One region of the Paenibacillus yonginensis genome, then DNA from elsewhere that is predicted to be linked to it. Evidence: riboswitches for the same ligand, from Rfam matches in the RefSeq annotation. Region 1 holds a riboswitch; the other holds the start of a gene.
What was found. A riboswitch is a leader RNA that binds a small molecule or an ion and turns the genes downstream of it on or off. The one in region 1 is predicted to bind FMN.
Positions count from the first base shown of each region.

Region 2: linked by a shared signal. The riboswitch ahead of AWM70_RS04475 (DMT family transporter) and the one ahead of ribD (bifunctional diaminohydroxyphosphoribosylaminopyrimidine deaminase/5-amino-6-(5-phosphoribosylamino)uracil reductase RibD) in region 1 are both predicted to bind FMN.

Region 1 is NZ_CP014167.1:2,172,778-2,187,682, reverse strand. Features, by position in the region: gene spoIIAA (anti-sigma F factor antagonist) at 1-282, shown strand, start outside; gene spoIIAB (anti-sigma F factor) at 279-731, shown strand; gene sigF (RNA polymerase sporulation sigma factor SigF) at 743-1,498, shown strand; gene AWM70_RS10060 (stage V sporulation protein AA) at 1,722-2,321, shown strand; gene AWM70_RS10055 (stage V sporulation protein AB) at 2,318-2,752, shown strand; gene AWM70_RS10050 (spore germination protein) at 2,801-4,462, shown strand; gene lysA (diaminopimelate decarboxylase) at 4,575-5,906, shown strand; gene AWM70_RS10040 (peptidylprolyl isomerase) at 6,024-6,455, shown strand; FMN riboswitch at 6,649-6,822, shown strand; gene ribD (bifunctional diaminohydroxyphosphoribosylaminopyrimidine deaminase/5-amino-6-(5-phosphoribosylamino)uracil reductase RibD) at 7,134-8,276, shown strand; gene AWM70_RS10030 (riboflavin synthase) at 8,280-8,948, shown strand; gene AWM70_RS10025 (bifunctional 3,4-dihydroxy-2-butanone-4-phosphate synthase/GTP cyclohydrolase II) at 8,990-10,243, shown strand; gene ribH (6,7-dimethyl-8-ribityllumazine synthase) at 10,282-10,749, shown strand; gene AWM70_RS10015 (segregation and condensation protein A) at 10,820-11,614, shown strand; gene scpB (SMC-Scp complex subunit ScpB) at 11,583-12,182, shown strand; gene AWM70_RS10005 (DUF2953 domain-containing protein) at 12,340-13,032, shown strand; gene ytfJ (GerW family sporulation protein) at 13,005-13,454, shown strand; gene AWM70_RS09995 (D-alanyl-D-alanine carboxypeptidase family protein) at 13,619-14,716, shown strand; gene AWM70_RS09990 (nucleoside recognition domain-containing protein) at 14,754-14,905, shown strand, end outside.
Region 2 is NZ_CP014167.1:970,476-985,380, reverse strand. Features, by position in the region: gene xylA (xylose isomerase) at 1-588, opposite strand, end outside; gene AWM70_RS04525 (ROK family protein) at 804-1,991, shown strand; gene AWM70_RS04520 (hypothetical protein) at 2,104-2,430, shown strand; gene AWM70_RS04515 (aldose 1-epimerase) at 2,624-3,625, opposite strand; gene AWM70_RS04510 (C40 family peptidase) at 3,736-4,644, shown strand; gene AWM70_RS04505 (SGNH/GDSL hydrolase family protein) at 4,680-5,309, opposite strand; gene AWM70_RS04500 (extracellular solute-binding protein) at 5,496-6,410, shown strand; gene AWM70_RS04495 (DHA2 family efflux MFS transporter permease subunit) at 6,522-8,042, opposite strand; gene AWM70_RS04490 (MarR family winged helix-turn-helix transcriptional regulator) at 8,049-8,492, opposite strand; gene AWM70_RS04485 (methyl-accepting chemotaxis protein) at 8,727-9,977, shown strand; gene AWM70_RS04480 (ArsR/SmtB family transcription factor) at 10,187-10,498, shown strand; FMN riboswitch at 10,595-10,745, shown strand; gene AWM70_RS04475 (DMT family transporter) at 10,864-11,820, shown strand; gene AWM70_RS04470 (carbohydrate ABC transporter permease) at 11,882-12,814, opposite strand; gene AWM70_RS04465 (ABC transporter permease) at 12,832-13,821, opposite strand; gene AWM70_RS04460 (ABC transporter substrate-binding protein) at 13,985-14,905, opposite strand, start outside.

The DNA.
Region 1 (14,905 bases):
CATGCGGCAGACGGCGTTCGCCTGCAGCTGGATGAGGAAATCGCCCGGGGGCGCTGCCGCCATCTAGTGCTCAGCCTGGAGTCCCTTCAATTCATGGATAGTTCCGGTCTTGGCGTTATTCTGGGCCGTTACAAGCTGATTAAGCAGAAAGGCGGTCAAATGGCTGTATGCCATGTCAACGCGCCTGTGTACCGGCTGTTTGAAATGTCCGGTTTGTTCAAAATCATGCCGATCTATGCCACAGAAGAAGAGGCACTTACGGAACTGGAGGTTGCCCTATGAGCGAAAGCAGCCGTAATTTCATGACATTGCAGTTTGCCGCCAAGTCTGAGAATGAATCTTTTGCCCGGGTGACCGTAGCTGCTTTTGTTTCACAGCTTGATCCAACGATGGACGAAATTACCGATCTCAAGACGGTTGTATCCGAAGCCGTAACGAATTGTATTATTCACGGCTATGACAGTGATCCAAACGGGATCATCACCATTACGGCAGAGATCGAAGAGGATACGATCCTGCTGACAATTGAAGACAAAGGACGCGGTATCGAGGATCTGGAACTGGCCCAGCAGCCTCTGTACACGTCCAAGCCGGAACTGGAGCGCTCCGGGATGGGTTTCACCATCATGGAGAACTTCATGGACGAGTTTGGCGTCACCAGCGAAATGGGGCGGGGCACGATGATCCGGATGAAGAAGAGGATCGAATCCAAGAAAGCCTTGTATAACTAAGGTGATGCCCTATGGATGCTGATGTGAAACAAACGCCGAGAGAATATTTGGACGACTCGGAAGTCAAGAGGCTGATCGCCCTCAGCCAGTCGGGCGATACGCTCGCGCGGGATACGCTGGTGAACTGCAACATACGTCTCGTATGGTCCGTAGTGCAGCGGTTTATGAACCGCGGCTACGAACCGGAGGACTTGTTCCAGATCGGATGTATTGGGCTGCTGAAATCGGTGGATAAATTTGACCTCAGCTATGATGTGAAGTTCTCCACCTATGCAGTGCCGATGATCATTGGAGAAATCCAGCGTTTTCTCAGGGATGACGGTACGCTGAAGGTGAGCCGCTCGCTGAAGGAAATGGCCAACAAGGTTCGGAAGAAGAAAGACGAGCTGTCCAAAACGCTTGGCCGCCTGCCGACCATCAAAGAGGTGGCCCAGGAGCTGGGGGTATCACCGGAGGACGTTGTTTTCGCCCAGGAGGCGAATAAACCGCCAACTTCCATCCACGAGACGGTATTTGAGAACGAAGGGGACCCGATAACGCTGATCGACCAGATTGCCGATGAGTCCCAGGAACGCTGGTTCGATAAGCTGGCGCTGCATGAAGCGCTGGACGGACTGACGGAAAGGGAAAGGCTGATTGTCTACTTGAGGTATTACCGGGATCAGACGCAGTCAGAGGTCGCCAGCAGGCTGGGCATTTCCCAGGTGCAGGTTTCAAGGCTTGAGAAAAAGATTCTTCAAAATATCAGGGATCAGATTGCACAATAAGGGGTTTAACCTGAAAAAGTGCCTCTTTGCTTGTTTGCAGCAGCGCCGCTTATGACCGGATCAGCCGGGTCTTAAGCGGCGCTGTTTTATTTCCCGGCCGGGAGTAAAGTCAGCAAGGCCTTGGCATACTAGGGACAATTAGGCAGGCAAGAGGTGATCAAGCTTGGGTCAAGCGAAGGAAACCGAATTGGTCTATATCAGGCTGAGAAAACATGTGAAGCTGATGGACGGCACCCGGATTCTTCTTGGAGACATCGCGCAGATTCTGGCTCCGGCTTCCTGTGAGAAGCCGTTAAAAGAGCTGGTGGTTAAGCAGCCGGTCAAGCAGGACGGCAACCGGATCGTCATTGATATGATGCAGGTGATCCAGGTGATTCGTGAAGTGTTCCCCCGGCTCCTGGTGGAATATATCGGAGAACCTCATACGCTTGTGGAGATCAGCGGCAAAGAGAGGAAACCTTCCATTCTTCTCTTTATTATGGTTTGGCTGCTGCTGTTCTTCGGTTCTATGCTCACGATCATGAATTTTCATGAAGATGTTAGTATGCCTGAGGTGATCGTGCATATTGTCGAAATGATCACGGGCAAACATGACGACCATCCTTATCTGTTTCAAACCACTTATTCACTCGGCATTGGAGTGGGCATGATTCTCTTTTTTAATCATCTGTTTCGCAAAAAATGGAATGAAGAACCTACTCCCCTTGAGGTCGAAATGTTCCTGTATCAAGAGAATATGGATCACTATGTAATTACCGAGGAGTACAAAAAAATTCACCGCAAGGAAAGCAAGAAGAATGACGGGGGAGGGGGTGCGCCGTGACGGTTCCTCAACTGCTTGAGGCGGTTTGTCTCGCCTTTCTGGGATTGGCCGGAGGGACGGCTGTCGGGGCCGGCGTGGTTGCCTTGTTTGTTGTGCTGGACATTGTTCCGAGACTGGCTCAGCTGACCCGAACTTACCCGCAGGTGCATTGGTATGAAGGGGCCATGATCGCCGGTTCCTTATTCGGCACTTTTGCCGACTTTTGGAGCTGGAAATTTTATATTGCATGGAAGCCGTTGTCCGCGCTGGTAGGGCTGCTTAACGGGATTTTTGTAGGCATGCTGGCTGCCGCGCTGACGGAGGTGCTTAATGTGCTGCCGATTTTAGCCAAGAGAGTACGGCTTCAGCGGTATCTGTTTCTGCTGCTGCTTGCCATGGTATTCGGCAAAGTCGCCGGTTCTTTCTACGATTGGTTTATTTATCATCCCTAACCGACGGACCAGGTTCCGATTCTATTCTGTGCAGGAGGTAAGCAAGCAATGAGTGAACGTAATTCAGATATGGAATCCTCCCGGGATTCAGAGCAAGGCACGATCGAATTTATTCCGGATTTTGATCCTGGACGCGGCGGCTCCGAGGAGTCAGACGGTGGAGGCAAACCCGGAAGCGGAGAAGTAAGTGCAGGGAAAAAAGAGAACGAAGCTTCGGATTCCATTAAGGAATCGGTTGTGTATTGGCAGCACAGCGACGGCATCAGCCGGAAGCTGAACACCACGAAGAAGACGCTCCAGCAGGTCGTGGGACTTGGCGAAAGCTTTGACGTTGATTTTCGGGAGATGACATTTGCCGGCAGGAGAGCGGCTATATTCCTTATTACTACGTTTGTGAAAGACAATATCCTTGTTGAGATTATGAAAAGGCTGACCTATTTGACGCCTGAATCGGTATCCGGGAGTGCGGTCAAGGCCTTTTTTGAAGAATATATTCCTCATATGCAGGTTACAACGACCGACAAATTAAGCGAATGTATTACGCAGGTTTTGTCCGGCATGAGCGTGTTGTTCCTGGAAGGCGAAGATACGGCGATTCTGATGGATACGCGTTCTTATCCGATGAGAAATCCCGAGGAGCCTTCCCTGGAAAGAGTGGTCCGCGGAGCGAGGGACGGCTTCACCGAAACGCTGCTGACCAATGTCAGCCTGGTCCGCCGCCGGCTGCGAGACCCTGGGTTGACCTTTGAAATTTTGAAGGTAGGCCGGCGCACAGAGATGGATGTTTCGATTGCTTATATTGATGATATTGTCGATAAAGTCCAGGTTGAGCAGTTGAGGGAAAAGATCGCCAGCGTCGATATTGAGGGGATTCCCCTTGCGGATAAACAGCTGGAGGAAGCTATTATCCACAAGGGCTGGAATCCTTATCCGCTGGTCCGCTATTCAGAGCGTCCGGATACGGTCGCCTCGCATCTGCTCGAGGGCCGGATCGTCGTACTTGTGGATACATCGCCAAGCGTAATGATTCTGCCTACGACCTTTTTTGATCTGTGCCAGCATGCGGAGGAGAACCGGCAGACGGCCTTTATGGGCACTTATTTGCGCTGGATCCGGTTCTTCGGGATATTGGCCTCCCTGTTTCTGCTGCCTCTTTGGCTGCTGGTCGTTGTGCATCCGGAGATCAAGCCGCCGGCTTTATCTTTCATCGGGCCTCAGGCGCAGGCGAAGATCCCGCTCATTGCCCAGTTTCTCCTGGTTGAATTCGGGGTTGACCTGATGCGCATGGCTGCTGTTCATACGCCAACTCCGCTGGCTTCTGCCATGGGCTTGATTGCGGCTATTCTGGTCGGCGATATTGCGGTCAAAACCGGTTTGTTTGTCAACGAAGTGGTACTGTACATGGCGGTTGCCGCCATCGGGATGTTCGCAACGCCAAGCTATGAGCTGGGGCTCGCCAATCGCCTTGTGCGGTTGTTTCTGCTCGTTACAGTTGCGATCTTTGGGGTGCCGGGTTTTGTTGCAGGGGTTACTTTCTTCCTTATCCTGCTGACGCTGCACCGCTCCTTCAACTCCTCTTACCTGTGGCCTTTTATACCATTTAATGCAAAGGCTATGGCGGCCGTGGTGCTTCGTATGCCGGTGATGTATGCCAAATCACGCCCGTCCTTCAACAAACCGCGTGATCGCAGCCGAATTGGACAGGAATAACAGCTGAAATACGCCTGTCCGTAAAGTGTAAATGAAATGTGCAAAAATCCATTTTTCCAAATCGCAATAAACTGATATACTGATTGCAAATCGGAAAATCGGAGGCTGCTGAATGTATTTACATGGTACCAGTACAATTAATGCCAAAGGTCATTTGGAGATCGGCGGCTGCGATACTGTAGAGCTTAAGGAGAAATACGGAACACCGCTTTATATAATGGACGAAACGCTGATCCGCCAACGCGCGCGGGAATACACAGAAGCTTTTCGGCAATCGGGCCTGGCTTTTCAGGTGGCTTTTGCAAGCAAGGCGTTCTGCACGATGGCCATGTGCCGTCTGGTGGAAGAGGAAGGCATGAGCCTTGATGTAGTGTCGGAAGGCGAGCTTTATACGGCTTTGAAGGCCGGTTTTCCGCCGCAGCGCATTCATTTTCATGGCAACAACAAAACGCCGGACGAAATCCAGATGGCGATTGATGCCAGAATCGGCTGCTTTGTGGCCGACAACTTTGACGAGCTTCATTTGCTCAATGCTTTGGCCGCTGACAACGGGGTTAAAGTTAACGTGCTCCTGCGGATCACTCCAGGTGTAGAAGCCCACACGCATGAATATATTTCGACGGGCCAAACCGATTCCAAATTCGGCTTCGATTTGGCGAATGGAGCAGCTTACGAAGCGGTGAAGACAGCGATAGGACTGCCGCAGCTGAACCTGCTCGGGCTGCATTCTCATATCGGCTCCCAAATCTTCGAAGTCGAAGGCTTCAAGGTAGCCGCAGAACGGGTATCCGAATTTGCCGTGAAGGTGAAACGCGAGCTTAATTTTATTTTTAAAGTGATCAATCTCGGCGGGGGCTTTGGCATCCGGTATACCGAAGAAGACGCTCCGCTGCATGCTTCTGTGTATGTAAAAGCCATTACGGATGCGGTGAAGCACCACTTCTCCGGCGTATACGACCAGCTGCCCGAAGTGTGGATCGAGCCGGGCAGGAGCATTGTCGGCGATGCTGGCACTACGCTGTATACGATCGGTTCCAGCAAACAGATCCCCGGCATCCGCAAATATGTGTCCGTTGACGGCGGGATGACGGATAATCCGCGTCCGGCTTTGTATGATTCCAAATATGAAGCGATGCTTGCGAACCGGGCCGATGAAGCGGCAACCGAAACGGTTTCCATTGCCGGCAAATGCTGCGAGAGCGGCGACATGCTGATTTGGGACCTCAAGCTGCCTGAATCCAAAGCCGGCGACCTGCTGGCAGTGGCTTCTACCGGAGCTTATAACTACTCTATGGCCAGCAACTATAACCGGATTCCGCGTCCTGCAGTTGTATTCGTTAAGGATGGAGAAAGCGACCTGGTCGTCAAGCGGGAATCGTTAAACGATATTATCGCCAATGACGTTATTCCGGAACGGATTTTGAAACAGCATTCGCTGAAATAAAAGAAATCCCGCCGGGTGGCGCAGCATCCGGCGGGATTTTTTTGCACAACTAGTCTTTTCATAGTAAACTGGACATGTTGTACATTGAAACATAATCTGGAAGGAGCTTGAACTCAAATGGCTAAACAAGCAAAAATCAAACTTGCGAACGGTGGGGAAGTTGTCCTCGACCTGTTCGATAAAGACGCTCCGAATACGGTAGCAAACTTCGAAAAATTGGCAAACTCCGGCTTCTACAACGGCCTTGTCTTTCATCGCGTTATCCCAGGATTTGTAGCCCAAGGCGGCTGCCCTAACGGAACAGGCACCGGCGGTCCAGGCTATACCATCAACTGCGAAATCAATCCGAACAAACATGAGCGCGGTTCCCTGGCTATGGCACATGCCGGACGCAACACAGGCGGCAGCCAGTTCTACATCTGCTACGAAGCTCAGCCGCATCTTGACGGCCAGCACACTGTATTTGGCAAAGTAGTCAGCGGCATGGAGCATGTGGATGCTTTCCAAGGACGTGACCGTATGGAATCCGTAGAAGTATACGAAGTCTAAAATTCAGTTTTTCCAAAATGAGCTTGGGCCAGAAGCCCAGGCTTTTTTGGGTTGGGCTCATCCATTCGGCATTTCGGCAGGCAGAGGCTTGTGAATTTGCGTATTGCATTGATTAACAATAAGTGCTACTATTGCAAGCAAGTTAGGCGCGGCTTTGACGGCGTCTGGACTTGAACTGAAACAATTTCATAATCGTATCCTTCGGGGCAGGGTGAAAATCCCGACCGACGGTGATGGCCGGCCTGACTCAATCAGCGCTGTGCCTTAGTCCGTGACCCGCAGCTCATCCGTTTTTCGTGAACGGGACTGCGGCTGACCCGGTGCAATTCCGGGACCGACAGTATAGTCTGGATGGGAGAAGGAGATACGGAAGCTTGCGCTTTTTTCAGCATTTAGGCAGGTTTCTTTGATGATCGATGATGAGCTCAAACAAGCAGCATTCAATCGTTTCTGTTTCGTGATGCCGACTTTTATTGATCAACGTTCAATGGGGCTAAACAAGCAGTTGATTTGAAGGGGACTTCCCCTTGTGCTTTGCGGTTTGTAAGCTGGACATTGATTTATTTGGTATCGAAAATTCTCCTGTTGCCCCGGCCATTGGCCGGGGTTTTTGCGTTTATGTCAAAGATTTAGGTTCGAAGAAAGCAGCAAAGAATTTGGAAAGGAGGAAAACAAAAGATGCAGTGGACCCCATCCGGTGACAGGAATTTACAGCCGATGAGCGACGAATACTATATGGGGCTTGCTTTGGATATGGCTAGACACACTCAGGGGCAGACCGGCATAAATCCGGTTGTAGGCTCCGTGGTTGTCCGGGACGGGGCGGTAGTCGGCATGGGTGCACATCTGAAACGCGGCGAAGGGCATGCCGAGGTTCAGGCACTCCAGATGGCAGGCGAACGGGCGGAAGGAAGCACCGTTTATGTGACACTCGAGCCGTGCAGCCACTATGGGGCGACTCCCCCCTGCAGCAAACGGCTGATTGAAGCAGGCGTGTCCCGAGTCGTTGTGGCTTGCGAAGACCCGAATCCCCAGGTGTCCGGCCGGGGCATCGCTATGCTGAAGGAAGCCGGAATCACGGTGGAAACGGGTGTTATGGCTGAAGAAGCCAGACAGCTGAATAAGAAATTCATCAAGTTTATTACGACGGGGCTACCCTTTGTGACGCTCAAAACGGCCAGTACGCTGGATGGCAAAATAGCGACGCGAACGGGCGACAGCAAGTGGGTGACGGGGGAAGCCGCACGTCAGCTTGTGCATACGATGCGGCATCAGCATGCGGCGATTCTCGTTGGCGTGAACACGGTGATTGCTGATGATCCGTCTTTGACAACCCGCTTGCCTGTGCCGGGGCTTTCACCGATCCGGGTCATTGTGGACTCAAAGCTGCGCATCCCGGATGATGCTAGAGTGCTTAAACCCGTCGTTTATGGCGACCCGGAGACAATCCTTTTAACGACTATGAACCACGGGAATGTGGAGAAGCAGCTGCTGCTGGAATCCAAAGGCATCCGCGTCATTCCTTGCGGAGGAGGAGAGCGGGTCGATCTGCATGAAGGATTAAAGCAGCTTGCCTTATCCGGCATATCTTCGGTGCTGGTGGAAGGCGGAGGGACGATAGGCGGAGCGTTTCTGGCGGAGAAACTGGTAGACGAAGTTCAGCTGTTCCTCGCCCCTAAACTGCTCGGGAGCGGAGGAATCGACAGCTTCGGTTTTGCCGGACCCTCCAGAATGAAGGAGGCGATTGCCTTAACGAACCTGCAGATTACACCGGCAGGAAAGGATCTCTTGCTTACAGGAACACCAAGCTGGGAGGGATAAACCTTGTTTACAGGACTGGTTGAGGAAATAGGCCGCCTAAAGTCGGTAAGCCGCAGCGGGGAGGCCATGGTGCTGTGGATTGAAGCACATAAAATCATGGAGGATATGAAGCTTGGCGACAGCATCGCCGTAAATGGAGTTTGCCTAACGGTAACCAGCATGACGGCGGCCTCCTTTAACGTTGATGTGATGCCGCAAACATATAAACACACCAATCTGTCCAAGCTGACAGCCGGACAGAAGCTGAATCTGGAAAGGGCGATGTCTGCAGGAGGCCGGTTTGGCGGCCATATCGTGCAGGGTCATGTGGACGGAACGGGGGAGATCGTGAACGTCCGGCGCGATTATAATGCAGTTGTTTATACGATCAAACCTGCCCCCAGCGATTTGTTAAGGTATATGGTGGCCCAAGGTTCGATTACGGTTGACGGCATTAGTTTGACTGTAGCCGAACTGGACGGGGATCGTTTCAGCGTTTCGATTATCCCCCATACGCTGGCACAGACGGCGCTAGGCACCAAGAACTCGGGGGACAGTGTTAATCTGGAATGTGATGTTTTAGGCAAATATGTTGAGCGGTTGCTGCTATATAATGGCCCGGCCGCTGTGCCGGCCGCGGAAGGATCAAAAGGGCTGGATTTGAATTTCCTTGCCGAGAACGGATTTGTTTAACCGGCAAACGGCAGATTTTGTTAGAAGGGGAGGCGGTAAAATTGGAACCCATCGAACTTGATTCCATTGAAGAAGCGCTTGAAGAGTTGAAGCAAGGCAAACCGATCATCGTCGTGGATGATGAAGACCGGGAAAATGAAGGCGATCTGGTTGCATTAGCAGAAATGGCTACGCCGGATGTGATCAATTTTATGATTACCCAAGCCAGGGGATTGGTGTGTGTGCCAATTACGCAGGAAAGGGCAGAAGAGCTTGAACTCACCCCTATGGTTGAGCACAACACCGATTACCACGGCACTAACTTTACAGTGTCTGTAGATTACAAGGATACGACCACAGGTATTTCCGCTTTCGAACGTTCACAGACGGTTAAGGGGCTGATGAATCCGGCGGCGGGACCGGAGGATTTCCGCAAGCCGGGACATATGTTTCCGCTGATTGCCAAGAAAGGCGGCGTGCTGCGGCGGGCCGGGCATACGGAAGCCGCGGTTGATCTGGCGAAGCTGTGCGGAGCTTATCCGGCCGGCGTCATTTGCGAAGTTATCAAGGAGAACGGTGAAATGGCGAGACTTCCCGAGCTTAAACAATTTGCCGGGCAGCATGGCCTCAAGCTGATCAGCGTCCGCGATCTGATCCGTTACCGGAATGAACGGGAGAAGCTGGTGAACCGGGAGGTTGAGGTCCGGATGCCCACCGATTTCGGCGAGTTCCGGGCTGTCGCGTACACAAACTCCGTGGACAACAAGGAGCATTTGGCTCTGGTCAAAGGAAATATTGATTCCAATGAACCGGTGCTTGTCCGGGTCCATTCCGAATGTCTGACCGGCGATGTGTTCCACTCTCACCGCTGCGACTGCGGGCCGCAGCTTGCGGCAGCACTGCGGCAGATCGAAGAGGAAGGCCGCGGGATTCTGCTCTATATGCGCCAGGAAGGACGAGGCATCGGGCTGATTAATAAACTTAAGGCCTATAAGCTGCAGGAGCAGGGACTTGATACGGTGGAAGCCAACCTTAAGCTCGGCTTCCAGGCCGATCTCCGGGATTACGGCATCGGAGCGCAGATACTTAAGGACCTTGGGGTCCGGCAAATTCGTCTGATGACAAACAACCCCCGCAAGATTAAAGGACTGGAAGGATACGGCCTGCAGGTGGTGCAGCGTGTTCCGATTCAGATTAAAGAGAATGAGGACAATACGGCGTATCTGCATACGAAACAGGCCAAGCTGGGGCATATGCTGGTGTTCGATGAGGTCAAGAAATGGGATGACCTCGAGCAAAATGAATTGGACCGGTAAGAAAAATAAAAATACAAATTTGATGGAGGTAACCTTTTATGGGACAAATTTTTGAAGGTCATCTGGTATCGTCCGGACTGAAATACGCGATTGTGGTGGGCCGTTTCAACGAGTTTATTACAAGCAAGCTGCTGGGTGGAGCGCTGGACGCGTTGAAACGCCACGGCGTCAAAGACGAAGAGGTGGATGTCGCCTGGGTGCCGGGAGCGTTTGAAATCCCTTTGGCCGCGCAGAAGCTGGCGGAAAGCGGCAAATACGATGCGGTAATCACACTAGGCACGGTCATCCGCGGTTCTACCAGCCATTACGATTATGTCTGCAACGAGGTGGCGAAGGGCGTAGCGGCGATTAGTCTCAAAACGGGGCTTCCGGTGATCTTTGGGGTGCTCACGACCGAGAACATCGAACAGGCCGTAGAACGGGCCGGAACCAAAGCCGGCAACAAAGGCTGGGATGCTGCAGTAGCGGCAATTGAAATGGCAAACTTGACGAATCAGCTAAAATAGTGCTTATTTAATGTAGTGCCTTTCTACGGAAGGTGCTACATTTTCTTTTGTACGGGTGGTGGATCATAGAGTGACGGTACTTTACAAGCTGGAGACCTTTGAAGGTCCCCTGGATCTGCTGCTTCACTTGATTGACAAAGCGGAGATTGAAATCGAAGATATCTCCATTAGCGAAATTACGGACCAATATATGGATTACTTGCATTCCATGCAGGAGCTGGAGCTGGAAATTACGAGCGAATTTCTGGTGATGGCGGCAACCCTGCTGTCGATAAAAAGCAAGAAGCTTCTCCCTAAACCTCCTGTCATCGAATGGGAAGACGAATATGATTTGTACGATCAAGAGGATGAGAACCCGGAAGAAGAGCTGATCCGCAGGCTGATCGAGTACCGCAAATTCAAGGGCATTGCCGAGCTTCTGCATGACAAGGAGTGGGAACGCAGCCTGATTTTCTCCAAGGAGCCTGAAGATCTGACGCCATTTATGCCTGAAGCGGCTGAGAATCCGGTAGAAGGGCTGCATGTTTCCGATCTGATCACGGTCTTCCATAAAGCGCTGCGCAAGGCTGTCAAACGGAATACGGTGGCCCGAATTCAGCGGGACGAGATTTCCGTAAAGGACCGGATCAAGGAAGTAGTGAGTGTGCTCGAGCTGACAGGACGCGGAGGGCGGGTGTTGTTCTCCAAGCTGCTGGATGAGGAGATGTCCCGTCATGAGATAGTGGTGACGTTCCTGGCTATTCTGGAATTAATGAAGATGAAACTTATTTTGTGTTACCAGAACCATTTGTTTGATGACATTGTGATGGAGTGGAAAGGGGAACAAGCCGGTAATGGATTTTCTGAAGTTGAAATCGATTATTGAAGGGATGCTCTTCCTGGCCGGTGAGGAAGGGCTGACTGTGAAACAACTATGCGAGGTGCTGGATCAGCGGCCTGAAATGATTAAAGATGTGCTGGCCGAGCTCCAAAAGGATATGTCCAAGGAAGGGCGGGGCCTGCAGCTGCTGGAGATCGCCGGACATTTTCAGATGGCTACGCTCAAGGAGCATGCCCCTTATTTTGAGAAGCTGGCGTATTCGCCATCCAGATCCTCTTTATCGCAGGCGGCTTTGGAGACCTTGTCCATCATTGCCTACCGTCAGCCGATTACCCGGATTGAAATTGAGGAGATCCGCGGCGTTAAAGCGGAAAGGGCTATTCACACGCTGGTCAATAAAGATCTGATTGAAGAAGTCGGCAGAGCAGAGGCGATCGGACGTCCTATTTTATATGGAACGACCAAAGCTTTTCTCGATTATTTTGGACTGGCTAGCCTGAAGGATCTGCCGGATCCTGAACAGTTTGCGGACGTCGAATCGTTGGAAGGCGAAACCCAAGATTTATTTGACCGTATCCGCGGCGAGCAGCTAACGATTGACGATGTAGATTAATTGAATTTAGAAGCCCGACGGGCGACAAGGGATTCCTTGTCGTCCGTTTTTTTTTGTTATCGGCATCCGGTGTAGACGGCGCTTAAGGAGCAGGAATGATATGTTAGCCGGTCAGGCATACTAGAAAATGGATTTTCACTTGGACGGAGGATGGAACATGTGGACTTGGATATGGACGGGGCTGCTGGCATTGGCGGTAGTTCTGCTGCTTTTGGTTGTCCTGTTGTCAAAAGTTACTATTAGGGTTCATGCCAGCAAACAGAACAAGGATGAGCAAATTACGGCGGATATGAAAGCTTTGTTCGGTATGGTGAATCTTCATTACGAGGTGCCGCGCATTGTTTTTGATAATTTCAAACAAGGCTTCAAAGTCGAGACGGCTATGGACAGCCAGTCGCCGGTCATGTCGAATTATAAGGAAGATGCTCAGCATATCGACAAAGAGAAGGTGCAGCAATGGAAAGAAATTTATAAGCAGATCCTGCATGCAACCGAGGGCTTAAAAGTATGGACGGAAGCAACCCTTAAACACCTGGAGGTCACCCAGCTGGCGTGGACGACCGACTTCGCGATGAAGGAAGCCGATCATACGGCGGTGGCCAGCGGTCTGCTTTGGAGTGTAAAAAACTTTATCGTCGGCGGACTTTCCTTCCGGGTGCACATGAAAAAACCACCTGAACTTCAGGTCACCCCTGGGTTTGGATCGAGTCCGCACTTTACAACGCAAATGGACTGCATAGCGAAAATCGGTCTAGGATATGCTATGTATGCTGGACTGACTCTTATAACTCGCGTGCTCAAAGTGAAAGGAGGAACTAAACAATGGCTGAACATCCTATTCAAGGCTTGATGAGAACCGCAATGGAGAACATCAAAGCTATGGTTGACGTGAACACAATTGTCGGAGCTCCGGTTGAAACGAAAGATGGCAGCGTGATTCTGCCGATCAGCCGCGTCGGTTTCGGGTTTGCTGCCGGGGGCAGCGATTTCCGGATTTCCGGTGAGCATCACGAACATCATGCCGAGAACAACGAAGTGGCGCGTCCGTTTGGCGGCGGCAGCGGCGGCGGTGTTTCCATCAATCCGATTGCGTTTCTTGTCGTAGGGCCTCAAGGCGTCAATGTAGTGCCGCTGGATAATCAAACCCACGTGATGGAGAAGATTATCGACACGGTACCGGGCGTCATTAATCAGCTGCAGAATATGTTCAATAACAGCGGCAGTTCAACGATGGTGGTATCCGAAACCCCAACGTTCCAGTCGCGCGTATAAAAAGAACTTATCCGGTAGCCATGAATTTCCCTTCCGAATCGTGGAAGGGTTTTTTTATCTTCGGGCTGGAGTAAAGATGGACAAACGGGGTCTATCCGGCCCCCCCTTTTGCATATATTAACTATCAGAACCCACTACGAGACCAATCAGCTAAGGAGTAGGATATGAAACGATCGAAAAGAAAGGTTTCCTGGTTAAGTTTAATGCTATTGGCCTGTCTGCTGCTGCAGCCGGCCGGAGCCAGGGCGCAAGAAACAACAAAGGCGCTGCCGGAGGTAGGCACGCATGCCCAAGCCGCCGCGCTGATTGATGTAGAATCCGGCAGACTGCTCTACAGCAAGCAAGGGGACGAAAGGCTCCCGATTGCGAGTCTGACCAAAATTATGACCGCGATTGTGGCCATTGAGAACGGAGGCCTGGACAAGCCGGTTAAAGTGAGCGCCAAAGCGTTCGGCAAGGAAGGGTCCTCCATTTATTTAAAGCTGGGCGAAGAGATGACCTTGGAGAATATGCTTTACGGCCTGATGCTGCGCTCCGGGAATGATGCGGCTACAGCCATTGCGGAGCACGTTGGCGGGTCTGAGGAAGGTTTCGTGCATTTAATGAATCAGAAAGCGGAAATGATTGGCCTGAAGCATACCCATTTTATGAATCCGCACGGGCTTGATCATAAGGAGCATTATTCAACGGCCAACGATTTGGCCAAGCTTACGGCGTATGCGTTGCATAATCCGGTGTTCCGGGAAATCGTATCGACCCGGCACAAGAAAGCGCCAAATCCGAACGAGTCCTGGGATTATGACTGGCTGAACAAAAATAAAATGCTCAGGATGTATGAAGGAGCCGACGGGGTCAAAACCGGTTTTACGAAGATTGCCCGGCGTTGTCTGGTGAGCTCGGCGACCCGCAGCGGACAGCAGCTTGCCGCAGTTACACTCAATGACGGCGATGACTGGAATGACCATGCAAAGATGCTTGATTTCGGTTTTGCCAACTTCCCGCTGCAAACCTTGGTTGGCAAGCAGCAGCACTTTTCATTTGAAGGGAAGGATTGGGTGGCCGGGATAACGTTCAGCTATCCGCTCCATGAATCTGAGAAACAGCTGGTTCAGCAGGAGATCAAGCGGATTGACAATCCGGCTCACTTCGGGCCTCAGGGCAAATTGATGTTTAAGCTCAGCGGCGAGATTATTGGCTCTGTGCCGCTTTATGAGAGCAAAGAAAATCAGCAGCAACAGGGGAAGGGGAGCACAACCAAGTAACAAAGAGCTTGTCTGTTGCAAAGGGGAGAGGGGAAACATGGTTAATAAAATATGGCTGGGCATGCTGCTTATAGGCTTCGGCTTTGCCGCTTATAAGGGGGACATCAATCTTGTGACCAAAGCCGCATTCGAAGGGGCGGAGACAGGGGTAACCGTCTGTTTCGGATTGATCAGCGTGCTGGTGTTCTG
Region 2 (14,905 bases), 1.2 Mb from region 1:
CAGCAGGGTTTCATAACCTTCGCGGCCGCCCCAGAATACATAGTTTTGTGCGCCAAGCTCTTTGCCGACTTCCAGGCCTTTTTTCACTTGAGCAGCAGCACGGGCATAAACGACAGCATTGCTGGACGTACCGGCGCCATGCGTGTAACGCGGATTGGTGAACATGTTAGCCGTATTCCACAGCAGTTTGGCTTTGCTGGTCTTCATGTAATCCTTCATCATCGCAACGATAACATCCAGGTTTTTGTTCGTTTCCTGAAGGGTATCGCCTTCCGGTGCGATATCGACATCGTGGAAGCAGAAGTATGGAACGCCTAATTTCTCATAGAATTCAAAAGAAGCTTCCACACGGAATTTTGCTTGATCCAGGCCACTGTAGCTGTCCCATGGACGAAGCGCTGTACCGCGGCCGAACATATCCGTACCGTCAGCTACAAAAGTATGCCAGTAAGCGGTTGCGAAACGCAGATGCTCTTCCATCGTTTTGCCGGCTACTACTTCTTTAGGATTATAATGTTTGAATGCAAGCGGGTTTTTGGAGGACGGACCTTCGTAAGCGATTACATTAATATCAGAAAAATGACTCATTTCAAAACCTCCCAGATTAAATGTTGAACTGATTTCGTTTATTATCATAATACAGGATCGTTAGTTTGTCTATTGGATAAACAAAGTATTTGAAAAAAAACGTCAGCAGCCTTACACTTACTATACAACGATAATCGGATAGCTGCCTGCATGGCGCCCCCGCTGGGGGTAACCGGCTGCAAACCTATACTATTTATGCTCTTCAGGGGGATTTTATGAAGCAAACCGGAGATTTGTTCCTAGTTAAGAAAATTAATAAGTCAATTGTGCTGGATATGATACGCAGCCGTTCCCCCATTTCCAGAGCCAAGGTTTCAGAATTGACCGGCCTTAATAAAACAACGGTCTCCAGCCTCGTCAACGAACTGATCGATGAACATCTGGTTCACGAAATGGGACCCGGCAAATCCAGCGGCGGACGCAAGCCGCTTATGCTGCTGTTTAACGAGCAGGCCGGTTATGCCATCGGCGTAGACGTGCGGATCGACTCGGTGACAGCCGTTTTGACCGACCTCGGCGGAGCGATCAAGGACCACTGCTGGTTTCAGCTGGAATCCAATTCGGCTGAACATATTTGCGGGGTTGTTGTTCGGGCCGTCAGGGAGCTGTCTGCACGTGCGCCGGAAAGCCCTTACGGGATTATCGGTGTAGGCGTTGGTGTGCCCGGCATCGTGGATGAGCAGGGCTCCGTCCTGTTCGCCCCCAACCTGCATTGGTCGGGCGTTCCCCTCCAGCAAATGCTGACCGAGGAGCTGCAGCTTTCTGTAGTCATTGACAATGAGGCCAATGCCGGCGCTGTCGGTGAACACAAATACGGGGCGGCCCAGGATACCGACAATCTTTTATACGTCAGTGTCAGCCACGGGATCGGAACCGGCATCTTATTAGGAGGACACCTGTACCGGGGTTCGTCCGGATTTGCCGGAGAAGCCGGCCATTTCTCCATCAAGCTGGACGGCGAACCCTGCTCTTGCGGCAACAAGGGCTGCTGGGAGCTTTATGCCTCAGAGAATGCGCTGCTGCTTGAAGCAGCCAAGCTTGACAGCGTGCGCAAGCACACGGGGGGCAACCCGCCTGCCCTAGAGGATCTGATCCGGCTTGCCGAAGACGGCGATCCTCAGGTGATTGCCGTTATGGAGCATGTCGGCCGCCATCTGGGCATCGGCATCTCCAATTTAATCAATCTGTTTAATCCTCAGCGCGTCATTATCGGCAACCGGATCGCTTTAATCGAACCTTGGATTGCCAAACCGCTGTATGACACGGTTAAAGAGAGATCTTTATCTTTTCATTACGCGAGAGTAAGCCTGGAAATCTCCCGCCTTAAGCTGGATTCCGGCGTGCTGGGAGCAGCTTCGTTTGCGCTGCAGGCCTTTTTCGCCAAAACCCAGATTTCTTTATAAAATTTTTTAGCATTTTTCACAAAAAAAATTTGTAAACACCTTATTTCCGCCTACCGAATATGTTATAATTGTAAGCGCTAACAGCACATCTTGTGAAGGGGGTTTTCTTAAGATGAATGTAGCCTATCCGGAAAGGGATGTTTACGAAAATTTCGAACCGGTTGAAGATGCTTATTTCTTTAAGGTGGGCAGCAAAGGACTTGTCAGCTTTTACGGACGAAACTATACCATAAAGAAGAAGTTGTCCGCCGAAGAACAGAACAGCCTGCTGACCCATCCTTGTTTTGTCCGCGTTGCTCACCAATGTTATGCGAACAAAGAGAAAGTGTCCGCTATTGAGAATCAAATGCTGCGCTTTGAGGATAAGGAATCTTATCCGAAGACTTTAAATGTCGCTCCCTGGCTGCAGCGTTACGTGAAGAAACAGCTGTCGCACTGATTTTATTTGCTCGAATCTACTCACCACGGAGAATCCGCTTACTCGAGCAGCCTCCCCGGCAGGTCAACGTTACTAGTTGTGTTGTCCGTCCCGTCACTTTTAGTTGACCATCCCCATATACGCACAAAAGACGTCCTCCGCGTAGAGAACGTCTTTTTGTTTGCCTTGTTTGTCTTTGATTATTAGGCTTTGGTTATCTGGCTTCCTTCACGTACAAACGGCTCGTTTCTTCCCAAATTTCCCCGGGTTCAAGACCAAACAATCCAATCTCCTCAGCCGGAAGATCCACATTGGGTGCATTCACCAGATTCATCTGCGGTTCCGGACAGAAGAAACCCGGTGTCCCGCCGTTATTCCAGATCATCCACTGTTTATAAGAAGTACCGACATCATATACGAGCGTCAGCTTCAGTCTGCTGTCCGTCAGCTCCATCCGGTTGCGGCCCTGCTGCGGCACGGCAGTATAATGGTTATCCATGGATTCTGCAAACGGATAGACGCCCTCTCCTTTGAGCCCCTGGTCAAAAGCAGACAAGTTCTGATAACGCCCTGTCGGCAGCATCCGTTCTGACAGCTCCCAGCGATCTCCGAGGGTCAGCTTCACCTTATAGTCGCTGCTATCGCTTTCTTTCGCGAAAGGAGCGTTAATGGCCGTGTGGAAGGCGAGAAGACGAGGCATGGTCTGCTGTCCGTCGTTTTTGATGAATACATGTTGGCTTAAGCCATCTTGGCTGAGCGAATAACGCAGCTTCATCGTAAATACAAACGGAAAATGGCCGTACACCCTGCTGTTCTCGTCCACCTGAATTTTAGCCGTAACGAAGCTTTCCTGTTCGGTTGTCCCTAACTCTTCTACTTCCCACGGAACCGTATGTAGAAATCCATGCAAATGATTGCCTGTAGCTTCTTCATTCACCGGAAATTGAAGGGTCTGCCCGTTCCAAGGGAACTTGCCGTCTTCATAGCGGTTTGGCGGGAATAATACGGGAATGCCATAAACGCCTGGAGACGTTTTAAATTCCTCGATCTTCCCTACCTCGGGTTCTCTCAGAAAGCTGTACCCCTTCTCGACATCCTTGAAAGCAATCAGATTGCCGCCGGTCTCGGGCAGCAGCACCGCTTCATAACGCCCCGCCTTCAGCCAAACTGCTTTCTCCCCCTGATAGGTTCCTTCATATGCCTGGTATTGGTTCATTTCAATTGGCTCCTTCCAAGTCAAGTCGTTTGTCCATTGCTTACATAATTCCGGGTTAATTATCACAAACTTCTGGAGTAGCTTATTCTCTAGAAATGGAGTGCACCTTTATGACATTACCCTTTTCCCTAAAAAAAATATCCGCCGCAGCTCTGGCTGCGCTGATCGCCCTTTCGACCACCTCCTGCAGCCATTCCAATCCCGGCAACAAAACGGCCTCCGATAAAGGCAGCAGTCCTAGAACCCTCTCTTTTGACAATAAGCAGGGGTACCACGACAGCTCTACAACATTGAAGCAAATTCCGCTTTCCCTTGCGGCCAAGCAGCTTGGATTAAATGTCATCCGGCGTGGCGATGAATTTCTGGTCGGCTTTACCGACGTCCTCTACCGGGCCAAAGCCGGACAGGCCGAGGCTATGTCGATGAATCATCCCGTGATTCTAAGCCATGCTCCTGAGGCCAGAAATGACGATTTGTATTTTACACGAAATGCCATGAGCGACTTGCTCGGCACCCAGATTGGCTGGAACGGCCCCAAGCAGGAAATTATTTTTGCCCCGTTCCCCGGACGGCTTGCGGACGACCGTGTAATTCCCGGAAGAACACCTCGCATCCATATCCAGAGCACTGCCGATGTAGACAAGCTGATTGCTTTCGCCAAAACGTTTATGGGTACAAAATATGTGTTTGGCTCCGATGATTATGAGGATACCGGAACCTTCGACTGCTCGTCCTTTACTCAGCATGTATTCGCCAAATTTAACGTCCAGCTGCCAAGGGTGGCCAAAGATCAGGCAAACACCGGCACTCCGGTCAAGAAATCGGAGCTTCAGCCAGGCGACCTCGTCTTCTTCACCGTTCCCGGACGTTTCCAGGACGATAAAATCGCCGGACACGTCGGCATCTACATCGGCAACGGCAGCTTCATCCATACCTACGGGGACCCGGGCGTACAGATCAGTGATCTCGATTCCAGTTATTGGAGCGGCATGTATCTTGGGGCTAGAAGAGTCATCTGACTTTTCGGCTCCTTTTTTTCACCGGATTAGCTCTCTTATTTGGCCCCAACCACGCTTAACCAGGCATCGGCAATCAGGCCATGTCCGGCTGTGGAAGGATGAACGCCATCTTCCGCCCAATAAGCTGCCCCTGTCCCCGTGCTTGCGGCATTAATTAATCCGTCCAGCGGTACATACAGCGTTCCAAATTCCTTAGCCAGCGACCGTACGGCCTGAATTTTCGGATTCAGATCTTCGTACCAGCCCTGCTGCTCTTCATGGACGGGGACAACAAAGGGTTCCATCAATATAAGTTTCTTCACGCCCTGGTTGAGCGTCCGCTCGATCAAACGGCGGTAACCGTCCTTAAAGTTATCCACGGAGGTTGGATCATTTTGATCGTATCTGCGCCAGGTATCATTTATTCCGATCAGAATGGAAACATAATCCGGCTTCAGCTGGAGGCAGTCCCTATCCCATCTTTCTTCCAGATCCTTGACCCGATGTCCGCTTATTCCTCTATTAAGGAAAGTCACCTGCTTCTCCGGATAGCGCCGCCCAAATTCGGCCGCTGCCAGAAAAGCATATCCGGCACCTAAACTGGCCTGATCCTCGTAATTCCTGCCGCAGTCCGTTACGCTGTCGCCAATAAACAGCACTTTCGTGCGCTCTTCCAGTATGCTCATGCCTAACCCCTCTTCCCCGGTTATTTGTAAACGCATTCTCAATTGTTTATGATAATACCAGGAGCCTAAATGGTAAATAGCTGAATCCAAAGATTTAAAGCCCGGCTTCCGGGTTTTCATTTAAAAATAACAGCTATTATAATAAAGCTAAGGCAACATTTTTAATAGACAGAGGAGAGCAGAAACATGGACGAGTTGAGAAAGGCCTACCAAACCCTTGGGCTCGAAGAAGGGGCACCGCGGGAGGAAGTGAACAAGAAATACGATCTGTATGTCCGAAGGTCCCGTTCCCGAGGCCGATCCCAGGAAGGAACCGAGCCGGAGGAGGACTTCGAAGCCATTAACCGTGCTTATCGTTTCATCATCGACTACGAAGACAACAAGATCATCGAGCAGAAACGGCAGGAGCGGTTCCGCAAATGGGGCAAATGGGCTGGGGCCGCTGAGAAAACCGACGATTTCCTCCGGCTTCACCGGACCAAAATCTGGTTGTCGCTGCTGGCATTGGTCGTCATTATCGTTGCCATCACCACATACGTCAATCATAAGCAAGAGCAGGAAAGACTGGCAAGCCTCCCTCCGGTTGATCTTTCGGTCATGTTTATCGGCAACTTCGTTTTGCCTGACGGAAGCAAAGCTGGCGAAGCTTTGGAGCAGTCCATCCTCGCTCCCTTCCCGGATTGGAAACGGGTAACCGCCCATGTAACCTATCTGCCCATGGATAATACAAATGCCGGGCAAATGGCGATAGCTTTGCAGCAGAAAGCCCAAATTGATGTCATGACCGAGAAACCGGATCTTTATATCATGGATAAATCGACTTTCGACTGGCTGGCTCAAGGCGGAGCGCTGCAGAAGCTTGATGATTACGCAAACGGCGAATTAAAATCCCTGCTGACCGGCGAAACCGCATTAAAGCAGAAGACGGAAGACGACACCTCTTCTCATGTATATGGCATCGACCTTTCAAGCAGTCCGCTTTCAGCCAACCTGGCTTTGGGCAAAACCGATATGATCGCAGGGATCCGCGGCGGAACTGAGCTATCGGGCAAATCCCTTGAATTTATCAAACGTTATCTGGAAGCCGCAGCAGGAAAATAATTTCATTAAGCTTGTGAATCCCGCATTGATTCCATAAAACAAAATAACAGCCGGCTCAGGAAACGCTCCTGAGCCGGCTGTTATTTTTTATAAATTAAACTGTGTGACGCCTCAGCCTTTGGAAGGTGCAGCTACCGTTTTGGTTTCCAGCGGAGTGGCTTCCTTGTTGACGTTCACTCTCTTGATAAAGAAGGCCAACACCAGCGCAGCAACCGTAATCCAGGTAGCGACAATAAACGCCTGGTCGATGCCGTAAATCGTAGCATCCTGAGTCAGCTTGCCGATGGCTTCAGCATTGGCCGGGTCCTTAGGATTCAAACCGCTGGCTTGAATCAGTTCGGTTCCGCGGTGCGTAGCCCGGCTGTTCATGATGGTTACCAGGAACGCCGTTCCCAGCGCACCGGCAATGGTACGCAGTGTGTTGGACATGGCTGCGCCGTGCGCATTCATTTTGGCCGGCAGCTGGTTCAGCCCCGCTGTTTGAACCGGCATCATGATCATGGACATGCCGAACATACGGGCTGTATAGACAAAGATCAAATGTCCATAAGTGGTGCTCTGTGTCAGGTCACTGAATTCGTAGGTAGTAATTGCTGTAATGATCAGACCGATAACAACCAGCCATCTCGCACCGATCTTATCGAAAATGATACCGGTGATTGGAGACATGATCCCCATCAGAATCGAGCCTGGCAGGAGCAGCAAACCGGATTCCAGCGGCGAAAAGCCGCGGATCGTCTGCAGGTAAATCGGCAAGAGGATCATGCCTGCATACATCGCCATCGTAACAATGACGTTAATCACTGTTGTTAGGGAGTACATGTTGTATTTGAATACGCGCATTTCCAGCAGCGGCTTCTCAGCCACAAACTGGCGCCATACAAACAGGATCAAAGCTATAGCGCCAACAACAATACTTACAATAACTTCAGTGGAATCCCAGCCATTGCTGCCAGCTTCACTGAAGCCGTACAAAATGCCGCCAAATCCCAGCGTAGAAAGAACTACGGACAGGTACTCCAGTTTAGCTTTGGAGTTGGGCAGTACATTTTTCATGAACAGCAGACCCAGCAGAACCGAAATCAGGCCGAGCGGCAGGATAATCCAGAAGAGAACATGCCAGGAATGATGTTCAATGATCCAACCGGACAAAGTAGGACCAATGGCAGGGGCGAAGATCATCGCTACCCCCATCATCCCCATCGCTTGACCGCGTTTCTCAATCGGGAAGATGGTCAGGAAAATAACGTTCATCAGCGGAAGCAAAATGCCTGCGCCAAGCGCTTGAACAATACGTCCGACCATAACCATCGAGAAATCGTTGCCTAAAGCACATATCAGCGTACCGATCGAGAATAAAATCGTTGCCGTCAGGAACAGGTGTCTTGTCGTAAATCTTTGAACCAGATAAGCACTTAATGGGACAAGAACGCCGTTCACCAGCATAAAGCCGGTAGTGAGCCATTGGATCGTAGTTGCTCCTACTCCCAGATCGCCCATCATTTGAGGCAAGGCCACGTTCATCAAGGTTTGGTTCAACAAGGCCACAAATGCTGCAATCAGAATCGCAGCAACAATCGGACCCTTTTTCAGTACCGGAACCGAAGCTCCACTAGGATGTGTTGCATTCATCGTAGTTTATTCTCCTTCTTTCTCTGTTTCTAATAAATTTATAATAGAACGAAACGTTCTTATTAAATGAGTGATTTCTTCCTGCGGTATGTCGCTGATCTTGCCCATCGCCTTTTGATATAAAAGGTTGGTCCGCTCCTCAATCTCCCTTCCTTCATTGGTCAAGTGCAAGGTGACCGTCCTGCGGTCCAGATCGGAGCGCTTCCGCTCTACATAACCTGCTTTCTCCATCCGGTCGATGACACCGCTGAGTGTACTGTTTCCCAAATGGACCCGCTCGGCCAGATCGGACATACTAAGCTCGGGCTGCTCTCGAAGCGCGGACAACACGTAAAACTGGATGCCCGTGATGCCCAGCTTCTCAGCTTGTTTTGATACAACCTGGTGAAAGGCTCTCTTTAATTCACGAAACCCTTGGACCAGCTCGTGAAGTTGGTTCCCTTGTTCCAAAGACATATTCCTTTCCCACTCGAATATTTAGTCTCTTTAACATTTCGCACACGAAATATTAAAACTCTTTTCAATCCAAAAGTCAATTGATTTTTCAGAAAAAAAAACTCCGTTTCACCTTATTTACAGCGTTTTCATTGAAAAACTGAACCTGCCGACATCCATAGACCAAAAGGGCTGGCAAGTGTATAATATAGGAAAATCTATCTATTTTATGAGGGGGTCATTCGTTCTATGTCCTGGTTCCAGAAACTATCCATGTCACAGAAAATTGTAACCGGTTTCTTTGCTGTCGCTGTTCTCTTCTCCATTCCCTTTCTAATTGCACTAATTCTGACCGGGCATTGGCTGCTGGGCATCATCCTGGTTGTCGTACTGTCCGCGCTCACTTATCCTTTATCACGCTTGTTCGAGAGAACGCTTTCTTCAACTTTTGACAATATCTCCAATGTTACGGCCCGGATTGCCAAAGGGGATTTTACAGCAACCGTGCCGGAGTCGGGCGCCATGGGCGACATCAGCCGCACCTTCAACAGCATGACGGACAAGCTCAAAAAGCTGCTCGGCGACGTCAGCTCCATTACCCGCCAGGTCATGGATACGAGCAGCGGACTCGCCGATAAACATCAGGAGCTGAAGACGGTGATGAACCAGGTGGCCAAGTCCTCGAGCGAGCTTGCCGTTGGCGCCAGCCAAATCTCTGAAGATGTCAGCGATATGATGGATTCGATTCAGTCGATCGAAAGCAAGGTAGGCAATTATACCACCTCCGCACGTCAAATGAACGAGCGATCTTCCCAAACGCTGAAGCTTGTTGAGGAAGGCCGCCAATCCGTCGAGAAGCAAGCGGAAGGCATGAAACGGAATGTTGAAGCAACCAGCCAGGTAGCCCAATCCATCAACAAGCTGTCGCAAAATGCTCAAGGTATTACCCTGATTACCAAAACCATTTCCGAGCTCGCTGAACAAACCAATCTTCTGTCTTTGAACGCATCCATCGAGGCTGCCCGCGCCGGAGAGCATGGACGGGGTTTTGCCGTAGTAGCCCAGGAGGTGCGCAAGCTGGCTGAGGAATCCACTACGTCCACGCAAAAGGTGTTTGAACTGGTGAAAAGCATTGAGCAGGATGTCAAGCAGGCTACCGTTAATATACATACCAACGAGGAAATCGTCCGGATGCAAAATGAAATGATCCGGGAGGCCGAACGGATTTTCGCCCAGATCGTAGACAGCGTTGCTTATATTTCCGAACAAATTGCCGTCTTCAGCCAGGAGAGCGAATCGATGCTGGAAGCTTCTCATAAAATTTCATCGTCCATTCAGAACATTTCATCCATTACCGAGCAGTCCGCCGCCGGCACCGAGCAGGTATCCGCAGCCATGAATGAACAAATATCTTCTATTGAGAATGTGGCCCGGGAGACGGAAGCGATGACTCAAGCTGTCTTCCAGCTGCAGAAGACCATTCAAGTATTCAAGATTTGACCTGCGGCTGCTAGCCTCATCTATATGACCAGCCAGCACAACAAAAATACAACGGCGAAAACCCGGCAAATGCCGGGTTTTTATATGGCCTCCAATCAAGCAGCGCCAATAAGCCATAAATAAAGGTGCCTTGAAGCTTAAAATAAGGCCTCTTGTTTTCTTCCTTCGTTTCGAATTGACATATCGAAAAGAACCGATATAATGGATCTATGGACTATACATTAATCTTTAAAGCACTCTCTAATGAGACAAGACTGCAAATGCTGCAGTGGCTGAAGAATCCTGAGCAGCATTTTCCCGCCCAGTCCGCACATTTGCACGATTTGGATTTTACAGGCGGTATTTGCGTAGGGTCTCTTCAGGATAAAGCCGGCCTTTCGCAGTCAACCACTTCACAATACTTGTCCTTGCTGCAGCGTGCAGGTTTGCTTGAAGCCAAACGTTGTGGGCAATGGACCTATTACCGGCGTAACGAAACGGCAATTCAGCAGCTTTCAGACTGGATTGGACGCGAACTTTAAAAAATGACTTGCATTTGAACCTGTCAATGATATAGTTGACATATTCCATTTTTGATTTCGTTTATATTTAAATTAAGTATAATACAAAAATTTATTAAGGATCTTCGGGGTAAGGTGAAATTCCTAACCGGCGGTGATGCTCACCTACAGAGCTCAGCCCGCGACTCGCTGCTGCCGAACTGGCAGCAGCGACTGACTTGGTGCAAATCCAAGGCCGACGGTAAAGTCCGGATGGAAGAAGATCATCAATAATCATGTTGGGCATGGTTTATTTCACCTGCTCATCACATGTTTATTTGATCAACCCCCGTTTGCCTGTATGGCGGCCGGGGGTTTTCCTTTTTTAAGATCCGCAGGAGGCTATTATGTCTAGTATTGACCAAGCATTACCCTTACGCAGTGGACGCGGTGTCAGAACCGGCTTCTGGCTGGTTGTTCTGGGGGCCGCCCTTTGGGGGGTTGACCCGATCTTCCGGATACTGTTGTCCAAATATTTGACTTCTTCGCAGATTGTTCTTCTGGAGCACCTTATTTTGTTCCTGTTCGCCGCCCCGGTCCTATGGGCGCACCGCTCTGAAATGAAAGGGCTGAAGGCCCGCCATATCGGTGCCCTGCTGTTTATCTCCTGGGGCGGCTCTGCACTGGCTACCATTTTATTCACACAGGCTTTGGCGACAGCCGTCAACTTCAACTCGGTTCTGCTGCTGCAAAAGCTGCAGCCGCTGTTCGCTATCCTCCTGGCAAGACTTCTCTTGAGGGAGACGCTTCCGAAACGCTTTGGACCTTTACTGCTGCTGGCTTTAATCGGTACTTATCTGCTTACTTTTGGACTCCACGTCCCTTTTAATCATGTCAGCGAATTTGTTGAGGTTGGAAGCCTGCTGTCTTTGGGCGCCGCTGCTTTGTGGGGAGGCTCCACGGTTATGGGCCGTTTGATGGTCGGCAAAATGCAATACGAAACGGTCACATCTCTACGCTTTATTCTGGCCTTGCCCTTGCTGTTCATCATTACTTTAAATCAAGGCGATGCCTGGAATATTCCTGCCGATAAAGGCGCAGTAGCCGGTATTGTCATTAATATTGTTCTTCAGGCCGTACTGCCTGGCCTGCTCAGCTTGCTGCTTTATTACAAAGGACTGCAGAACACCAAAGCATCTATCGCTACTTTGGCAGAGCTCAGCTTCCCGATGGTCAGCGTTATTATTAACTGGATCGTTTACAATCAGCGGATTACGCTTGTCCAGTTAACAGGCTTTCTGCTGATTTGGCTGGTCCTGTTCGCCATCTCCCGTCAGCAAAGCGCGAAAGAGCAGCAAGCTTAACATGAATAGCCGGACGCCGGGCTAACCTGCCTTGACGTTCGGCTATTTTTATTTTCTGCTCTCAGCCTTTTACCCCTCCGAGTGTCATGCCTTTAACGAAGTATTTTTGCAGGAACGGATATACGATGATCATCGGCACGCTGGCCACGATCGTCATCGTAGCCCGAATGGAGGTCGGCGTCACAAAGTTGGCGTTAGTGTTGCCGCTGTTGGCAAAAGCAGAAGCCGAGGTCATCGAAGAGTTGGAATTCGAGTTGGCCAGCATCCGCATCAGCTCGTACTGCAGAGTGCTCAGATTTGGCACTTGGGAGTTGTAAAGGAACACATCAAACCAGGAATTCCATTGGTAAACTCCCGTAAACAATGCTACCGTTGCCAAAGCGGGCAGAGACAGCGGCAGCACAATCTGCATAAACGTCCGGAAATCCCCCGCCCCGTCTATTCGCGCAGATTCGATGATGCCTTCTGGCAGCCCTTCGATAAAGGAGCGGATGACGATCATATTAAATACGCCTATAATGCCTGGCACAATGTATACCCAGAAGCTGCCGATCAGATGCAGATCGCGGATCAGCAGGTAGTTGGGAATCAGCCCGCCGTTTAGGTACATCGTGAGCACGAACATAACCGTTACGAATTTGCGCAGGACAAACTCAGGACGGCTGATCGTATAAGCTACCATTGCTGATGAAAATACAGTAATGACCGTACCAAGCACGGTGCGGAGAATCGAAATCAAGGTAGCATGAAAGATTGTTGCTTCCTTAAATACATACTGGTAGCTTTCCAGACTGAACTGACGGGGCCACAGGAAGATGCCGCCGCGAATGGAATCACTCGCATCATTCAGTGAAACGGCTAACGTATTAATGAAGGGATACAGCGTAACAACAGCGAGTCCAACCAGGAAAATAATATTTAATGTATCAAAAATAAGGTCGCTGGGTGAGCGGAACCGTTTATACACTTTTTTTGCAGGCATGGTTTGAGCCATCAGCCTTCTCTCCTTTCCTAGAACAATCTTTCCTCGCCCATTCGTTTGGCCAGCGCATTAGCAGAGAATAGAAGAATAAAGCTGACCACTGTCTTGAATATGCCGGCTGCTGTGGCGAGCGAGAAATTGCCCATTGAAATCCCGTACTTCAGTACAAAGATCTCCAGGTTCTCGGAGTATTCCGCATTCATGCCGTTGCCCAGCAAATACTGAGGTTCAAATCCCGTTTCCAGAATGCTCCCCAGGTTCATAATCAGCAAAATGATAATAACCGGCTTCAAGCCCGGAAGTGTAACTCTGAGAATCCGCTGGAAGCGGTTCGCGCCATCAATCTCGGCCGCTTCATATTGCGACGGGTCGATCATCGTCATCGCCGCCAGATATACAATCGTATTCCAGCCGACATCCTTCCAGACTTCGGAAATCCCGAGTATTCCCCAGAAATAAGGTCCGATTCCCAGCCACATAATAGGCTCGGGGATAATATGCAGCCCCACCAGCACTTTATTGATGATTCCGTCGCCGTCGATGGACAGCGCCGTTGAAATCAGATTGGCCGCTACAACCCAGGAAATAAAATGCGGCAGATAGCTGATCGTCTGTACAAAACGTTTGAAGAAAATGAGCCGCAGTTCATTGAGCAGAACCGCCAGCGTGATAGCCGTCACGAAACCAAGCACCAGCTTGATGACTGCCATAGCCAGCGTATTGCGCATGACACGGATGAAAGAGTCGTCGGAGAACAAAAATTTGAACTGCGACAAGCCGACCCATTCCTGCTGGAACATGCCGAGGTTCGGCCGGTAATGCTGGAAAGCGATCGTCCAGCCCCACAGCGGAAGATATTTGAACACAAAAATCCAGATGACAAAAGGCACAGACATACAAATCAGCGCCTTCTGCTTGAGCAGCAGCTTAAAAAATCGTTTGGCTCCCTTAACCTTAGGTTGGCTAGGTTTCGGCACAACAGGAGTGCCAGCCGCCGCAGCGGCAGTTTGATTATCCATGGCTTCTCTCCTCCCCCAATCGCATGCGAATCTGTCATCAAGCCGGCTGGCGTGCGGGCCAGTTCAGATAGAACCCGAGCAGTTCGAAAGGCAGGGCCCGGCCGAAGCCAGGCCCACCCTTCAACTTGCAGCCGCCGGACAAGAAGTTGAAACGGGCTGATGATTAGTTCCCGGTGCCCGTCACCTTGGCGATTTTGGCCGCGATCAGTTCATCCATGGTGCTCTCGAAACCTTTGACGTCCAGTTTGCCGAATTCCTTAAGATATTCCTCCCAGATCGCATCAAACTGATCCGGTTTGGCAAGCACAAGTTTCGGGAAATATTTGAGTTTGACATCCTTGGACTTCTGCTGGAATATTTCCGCAGGAGAGCCCTGCTCTATAGAAATACTCCAGGCTGGGTACCAAGGACGATCATCCGGAGCTGCAAACAGCTCGGAGAACGTTCTGACGCCGTATTTTTCAAGAATATTCCGGTCGCCTTCCGTAAAAGAAGCCTGGGCTACTTCAGGCTGGCTATTGACCGCGTAAGCATTGCCGTCACTGAGCGTAGAAGCTGTACCATACATCGGCCAGCTGTAATTAAAGTAAGTAAAACCTACCTTCTGATTGGTCGCATTGTCCTTGCGCGCTTCGATTTGCTCCGGAGTCAGATAGAATCGGCCTTGATCGTTCACTTCGTAGGTTTCACCTTTGAAGCCCCACTGAATCATGATTTGATTCTCTTCCTTCAGCATGTTATCGAAAAACTTGATAATTCGAACCGGGTCTTTGGCGCTCGTCGTGATACCTACACCACGGTTATCAACAAAGGAGTTAGGATCGAGATACTGATCTTTTGTATTTTGATCGAATACGATCGGCAGAGGCATGTAATCCAGGTCGTCATTGCCGGTTTTGCGGATGTTTTGAATCGCCTGGTCCACTTCCCATTCGTAATCGAAGAAGCCGAGCACTTTGCCGGATGAGACTTTAGCCAGATACTGGTCATAGTTATTAACGAAAGAAGACTTGTCGTAAAGGCCTTCGTTGTTGATTTCGTTCAGCTTCTTAAGCCACCGCTTGGTGTAATCGTCGTCCGCATA